DNA from 3 places in the Bacillus sp. WC2503 genome. Region 3 is predicted to be linked to each of the others. Evidence: riboswitches for the same ligand, from Rfam matches in the RefSeq annotation. Region 3 holds a riboswitch; each other region holds the start of a gene.
What was found. Region 3 has a riboswitch for S-adenosylmethionine ahead of ACUN26_RS00665 (sugar ABC transporter substrate-binding protein). Riboswitches for the same ligand answer to the same signal wherever they lie in the genome.
Positions count from the first base shown of each region.

Region 1: another riboswitch for S-adenosylmethionine. It lies ahead of mtnK (S-methyl-5-thioribose kinase); the one in region 3 lies ahead of ACUN26_RS00665 (sugar ABC transporter substrate-binding protein).
Region 2: another riboswitch for S-adenosylmethionine. It lies ahead of ACUN26_RS24945 (ABC transporter permease); the one in region 3 lies ahead of ACUN26_RS00665 (sugar ABC transporter substrate-binding protein).

Region 1 is NZ_JBQYMD010000001.1:3,297,812-3,300,086, reverse strand. It holds gene ACUN26_RS16780 (carbon-nitrogen family hydrolase) at 1-598, shown strand, start outside; SAM riboswitch class I at 671-811, shown strand; gene mtnK (S-methyl-5-thioribose kinase) at 902-2,083, shown strand; gene mtnA (S-methyl-5-thioribose-1-phosphate isomerase) at 2,080-2,275, shown strand, end outside.
Region 2 is NZ_JBQYMD010000001.1:4,814,928-4,817,202, reverse strand. It holds gene ACUN26_RS24950 (ABC transporter permease) at 1-109, opposite strand, end outside; gene ACUN26_RS24945 (ABC transporter permease) at 127-1,044, opposite strand; SAM riboswitch class I at 1,181-1,286, opposite strand; gene ACUN26_RS24940 (DUF3951 domain-containing protein) at 1,460-1,675, shown strand; gene ACUN26_RS24935 (hypothetical protein) at 1,692-2,195, opposite strand.
Region 3 is NZ_JBQYMD010000001.1:117,560-119,834, reverse strand. It holds gene ACUN26_RS00670 (NCS2 family permease) at 1-954, shown strand, start outside; SAM riboswitch class I at 1,046-1,151, shown strand; gene ACUN26_RS00665 (sugar ABC transporter substrate-binding protein) at 1,240-2,275, shown strand, end outside.

The sequences.
Region 1 (2,275 bases), 3.2 Mb from region 3:
AGAAACGAAAGAAAGGTTGAAAGAATGGTCGAAGCAATATGGTGTACATATTGTTGGTGGTTCTATAGCAAAGCAAACAGAGCAAGGGGTTACCAATACAATGTATGTCGTAAACAACGAAGGAGATCTAGTCAATGAATATAGTAAAGTACATTTATTTCAGCTTATGGATGAACACAAATATTTAATGGCGGGTAATAAAACAGGTGAATTTAAACTAGATGATATCGAGTGCGCTGGCACAATTTGCTATGATATTCGTTTTCCAGAATGGATGCGCGTTCATACTGCTAAAGGGGCAAAAGTTTTCTTCGTTGTAGCAGAATGGCCATTAGTTCGTTTAGCACATTGGCGTTTGCTATTGCAAGCAAGAGCAGTTGAAAATCAATGTTATGTTGTTGCATGCAATAGGTCAGGAAAGGATCCGAATAATGAGTTTGCAGGTCATTCTCTAATTGTGGATCCTTGGGGTGAAGTCGTGGTAGAGGCAAATAAAGAGGAATCCATTTTATTTGGAGAACTTACATTCGAAAAGATTAAAGAGGTACGTAAAGGAATTCCAGTTTTTGCAGATCGCCGTCCAGAACTATACAAATAAAATATTGACAAGTGATTTTTATTCTTGGTATAGTCTTCAACATAAAGTTAAAAATTCTAAAAAATTATATAACTCTTATCAAGAGCAGGTGGAGGGATTTGGCCCGATGAAGCCCAGCAACCGACCGTAATACCATTGTGAAATGGGGCGTTTATGACGCCAAAAGGCACGGTGCTAATTCCAGCAGAAAGTAAAATTTCTGGCAGATAAGAGGGGAGAAGATAAACTTCAAACCTCTTTCTTAGTGGAAAGAGGTTTTTCTGCGTTAGAAAAACCTCTGAATTTAAAAAGGAGGAAAAGACGATGGGATATTATTCATTAACAGAAGTAACAGCTGTACAATATGCGAAAGAACATGGATATTTTGACAAGAAGGCGAATGTAGTTTGTCATGAAATAGGAGATGGAAATTTAAATTACGTGTTCAAATTAGTTGATGGAGAGAGATCAATTATAATAAAACAAGCACTTCCATATGCGAAAGTAGTTGGTGAGAGCTGGCCGTTGTCTATAAAAAGAGCGACGATTGAAAGCAAGGCATTAAAAATTTTTGCGAAGTATGTACCAGATTATGTTCCGGTAGTGTACAGTCATGATGAAGAGTTAGCAGTTACAGTAATAGAAGACTTATCAAGACTAACAATTACAAGAAAAGGATTAATAGATGGAGAAGGATATCCACTTTTATCCCAGCATATCGGTCGTTTTCTAGCACATGTTTTATTTTATACTTCAGATTTCGGTTTACAGTCAGAAGAGAAAAGGATGCTAGAAGGTACATTTGTAAATCCAGACCTTAGTAAAATTACAGAAGATTTAGTTTTTACGGATCCGTTTGGACATTACGATACGAATGATTATGAGTCAGATTTACAGTCAGTGATTGATGAACTTTGGAGTGACAAAATTTTAAAACTAAAAGTAGCACAATATAAATATAAGTTTTTAACGAGAAAAGAAGCGCTTATTCATGGTGATTTACATACTGGTAGTATTTTTTCATCACCTTCTGAAACGAAAGTGATTGATCCAGAATTTGCAACGTACGGTCCATTTGGCTTTGATATCGGTCAATTTATCGCAAATCTATTATTAAATGCTTTATCGAGAGAAGAAGAAAAGAGAAGTGTACTATTTTTCCATATAGAAAAGACATGGAGTTATTTTGTAGAAACTTTTACGAAGTTATGGATTGGAGAAGGGGTAGAAGCATATACGAAAGAAAAACAATGGTTACCAATTATTTTGCAAAATATCTTTACTGATGCCGTCGGATTTGCCGGATGTGAACTGATTCGTAGAACAATTGGTTTAGCTCATGTAGCGGATTTAGATGAAATAGCAAATAAAGAAAGAAGAATTCAAGCTAAGAAGCAAGCGCTGTACTTAGGAAAAGAACTAATAAAATATGAATCTAAGTGTGCTGATATTCAACTGTTTCGAACATTATTTCAACAGACAGTTTCAGGAGGCATAAAAGCATGAGTACATTTGTAACTGTTCCGAGGTCTGTAAGTTGGAAAGGTGATGCAATTGCGGTATTAAATCAAACAAAGTTGCCGTATAGTACAGAATATAAAACGTTGACGACTATTGAAGAGGTATGGAAAAGTATTGTAATGCTAGAAGTACGCGGAGCACCCGCAATTGGAATTGTAGCAGCATTTGGTTTGGCGC
Region 2 (2,275 bases), 4.7 Mb from region 3:
TACGAAACACTTCTTTCTTTCTGCTAATCGTTTGCTGATTTTTATTTATCGTTAATTCTTTTTTCTCTTCTTTCGTTAATAACTGTTCATTAATTTCATAAGCTCCCATTTAAATATCCCCCCTCCTTATGTAATAGAACGAATACGTGGATCAACAATGCGGTGAATAATATCTGTAATGAAAATACAAGTAATTAATAATGCACTATAGAAAATTGTTGTTCCCATAATCACCGGATAGTCTCGGTTAAAAATACTATCTACAAAATATTTTCCTAGGCCAGGAATTGAAAAGATTTTTTCAATAACGAAAGTCCCTGTTAAAAGTCCAGCCATTAATGGTCCAACAAATGTCAGTACTGGAACAATCGCATTTGGAAGAGCATGTCTTATAATAATCTTCTTAATTGGTATGCCTTTCGCTCTTGCTAGCTTAATATAATCACTCTGCAATACTTCGATCATATTAGAACGAACAAACCTTGTAATAACCGCAATTGGACCTAACGCCAATGCGAAAGATGGTAATACGGTATGTTCGAATGTTCCCCAAGACGCTACTGGTAAAAGCTCAAATTGAATAGCGAATACTTGTATAAATAGTGGTGCTAAAATAAAACTTGGAATAGAAATACCGAGAATTGCGAGCAAACTCACACTATAGTCAATTACTTTCCCATGATATAGAGCAGCAAATGTACCTGCAGCAATTCCGACTAACAATGAAATAACAAGTGCTTGTAGACCAATAATTGCTGATGGACCAAAGCCAGTTGTTATAATTTCTGATACACCTTGCCCGGTTGATTGAACAGATTCACCAAAATCAAAATGAACTACACCGTCTAAATAAGCAACATATTGATTCCACAACGGTTCATCAAGGTGATACTTCGCTCTCATGTTTTGAATCACTTCTTCAGGAAAGATTTTTGCATCTGATGAAAATGGATCTCCCGGAATGATATGCATAATTAGAAATGTTACTGTCGTAATAACCCATAGTGTGAACACCATAACCGATAATTTTTTAATTACATACACTTCAATAACCCCCTAAACACATAAATTTACTTTGTTTTATGAACGTACTTTTTCCATTACTCCCTTTTCTCTTTTTAGAATACAAAAAACCTTGATCTTAAAAAATAAGATCAAGGCTTAATAAACAAAGGCCCATCACTTATCTTTCAAGACTTGCTTGCTGGAATTAGCACGGTGTTCCTATTACAGAACCCGCTGCTGAGGTGTCATAGGGCCAGTCCCTCTACCTCTCTGGATAAGTAAATTGCTATATTATTATTTGGTTCAAATTGTATATTTCGAATTATAATTCTGAAAAAATGAAAAGTCAATCAAATTGGATATGTTTAGAAAAATCAGTTTTCGATGAGGTTATTTATCTAAATCGCAGTTTTTTGTTTATAATATAAAGAAATGATATTAAAGGAGCTATATGATGGATCCCTTACTTCTAGCAACTATAGGACTGCCATTAACAATTGTTATACTTGTTATCATTGGATTTTATAAACTTTTCATTAAAAAGAAAAGCGTTACTTCTTTTTACACACCCTTCGATAATATTACCGGACAAACTATTTCCGAATTTCACGAAGAGCAGAAAGTGTTAGTATACGAAGATGAAGATGGTGATGGTAAGAAGAAAAAATAACCTTGCATGTGCAAGGTTATTTTTTCGTTTCTGTTTGAAAACGTTTATAGTATGTCGATGCTGTTGCAAAATTAATTTCTATATCACGAATTAATGATGAATCTTCTTCTTTAGCTAACTTCTGTAATTTTTTCATCGCTTGTTCCGATTCATTCAAGAAACCAACATATACCTCATGTTCTTGCTCTTTCGACTTCGGAACATGAATTTCTTTACGTATATTATCAATATCTTCTAACATGCTCGTTGTTACTTTTTGCACATCTTCTTTATATGCAGCATTCGTTATTTCCTTACCGCCCTTTTCCTTTGCCACTTCAAATAACTGCAGTGCTTTATTGATTTCTTTATTCATTTTTATATCATATTTTTCATGTACTGCGCTGTATTCTTTCATTTCTTCTGTTTGTTCTGTAGATTGCTCTACCTTCTCTTTCGGTTCTTTCGTATCTTTATTTCCATTACATCCCGCTAGAAGAATCATACTTCCCATTACAGCAATACCCAAAACCTTCTTCATCTCTTTTTCTCCTTTTATCTACATCTACTTCTATCTATAGTTTCTTTTATCTCCACTTGTTATTATACCGAGAACGCCCT
Region 3 (2,275 bases):
CGTACAAAATTAATGGAAGCCATTCCTGAAAACTTAAAACACGCAATTACTGCTGGTATCGGACTATTTATCGCCTTTATCGGTTTACGTTTAACAGGTATCGTTACAAAAAACGATGCAAACTTAGTTGGACTTGGTGATCTTCACTCTGCTCCAGTTCTACTAGCATTAGCTGGACTTGGAATTACAATTGTCCTTATGTCTTTAAATGTAAATGGTGCGCTATTTATCGGCATGCTATTAACTGGTCTTATCGCTTTCTTCACAGGACAATTAACGTTCTCAAACGGTGTTACATCAATGCCTGGATTACCAGAAGGAATTATCGTATCAAATCCAATTACTGCTGTATCTGATGTAATTAACTACGGATTATACGGCGTTGTATTCTCATTCTTCCTTGTTACACTATTCGATACAACAGGTACACTACTTGGCGTTGCGCAACAAGGTGGATTTATGAAAGACGGAAAGCTTCCAAAAGCAGGACGAGCTCTTCTATCTGACTCATTCTCAGCAACAATCGGTTCTATGTTCGGAACAACACCATCAACAGCTTACATTGAATCTTCTGCTGGTGTTGCAGCTGGTGGCCGTACTGGTTTAACAACAGTTACAGTAGCTGTTCTATTCGCATTAGCAGCTTTCTTTGGACCATTAGTGAGCGCTGTATCTGGTGTATCAGCTATTACTGCACCATCACTAATTATCGTTGGTAGTCTTATGATGGGTTCAGTTCGCCACATCGATTGGGATTCATTTGATGAAGCATTCCCAGCATTCTTAGTAATCTTAAGCATGCCACTTACATCAAGTATCGCAACAGGTATCGCACTTGGATTTATTTCATACCCACTTATGAAAGTGGCAAAAGGTAAATTCCGTTCTGTTCACCCACTTGTGTATGTATTCGGAATCTTGTTCGCTTATCAATTGATATTCTTACCACATTAAAATCCCTCTTTCTGAGGGATTTTTTATTTTCAAAAAACATTTGACAACTGTACAGAATCATGGAATAATTCAAAATAGTTAAATATTCGATGTCTTATCAAGAGCAGGTGGAGGGATGAGCCCTACGAAGCCCGGCAACCGACCCATTTATGGGCACGGTGCTAATTCTTACAACACGTTGTGTTGAAAGATAAGAGTAATATGATAAGACGTCTTTTCTATATGAAAAGGCGTTTTTTATTTTCACTCCCTCCCCTCTCTTCTTAGTTTAGGAGGGATTTTTTTATGAAAAAATTGTGTTCCATCGTACTTATTTTTCTATTACTTACATTGACGGCTTGTACAAATGAACAAGATGCTATCTCTTCACAAAAGCAACAAACGGTGAAAAAAGTAACTACAACAGTTGAAAATCATTTACAAACAGAAATTCCAAAGCAAATAAAAAAGCCATTAAAAATCGCATTAATTATGCAAATGTCTATCGGAACTTTTTCCTCTCAATATATTGAGGGCGTCAAAAAACAAGTCGAGCTATTTGGCGGTAGTGTACAAGTCTACAATTCTGATAACGATTTAGCAAAAATGGCTGCAAATTTAGATACTGCTATTAATTCAAAAGTGGATGGTATTTTAATTGATCATGGCCGATCTGAAGCATTAAAACCTGGGGTAGAAAAAGCGTTACAGGCGAACATTCCCGTAGTCGCGTTTGATAACGATCTACGCTTACCAGGTGTAACGATTATTGATCAAGATGACTATAGTCTTGCATGGAAATCATTAAAAACGTTAGCAGAAGATTTGAATGGACAAGGAAATATCGCAGTCGTATGGGTTGGCGGATTTGCTCCAATGGAACGTCGTAACGTTATCATTGATGCTTTTTATAAACGGTATCCAAATATAAAAGAAGTTGCGCGATTCGGTACTGCTAGTAATAACACACCACTTGATACACAAACACAAGTAGAAGCTTTACTAAAAAAATATCCGAAAGAAGGAGATTTACAAGCCATTTTCGCTTCGTGGGATGAGTTTGCTAAAGGAGCTGTTAAAGCACTTGAACAAGCTGGTCGTACAGATATAAAAGTATACAGCATTGACTTAAGTAATGAAGATTTACAACTTATGCAAAAAGAAAACTCACCTTGGTCTGCTACGGCTGCAACGGATCCAGCTGAAGTAGGGAAAGTTCAAGTACGATTCTTATACAAAAAAATTGCCGGTGAACAAACGCCAGATATTTATTCACTAGAACCTTATTTAGTAAAGAAAAATAGTTTACCAAAAGAAAATATAACAATGGATCAATTATCAA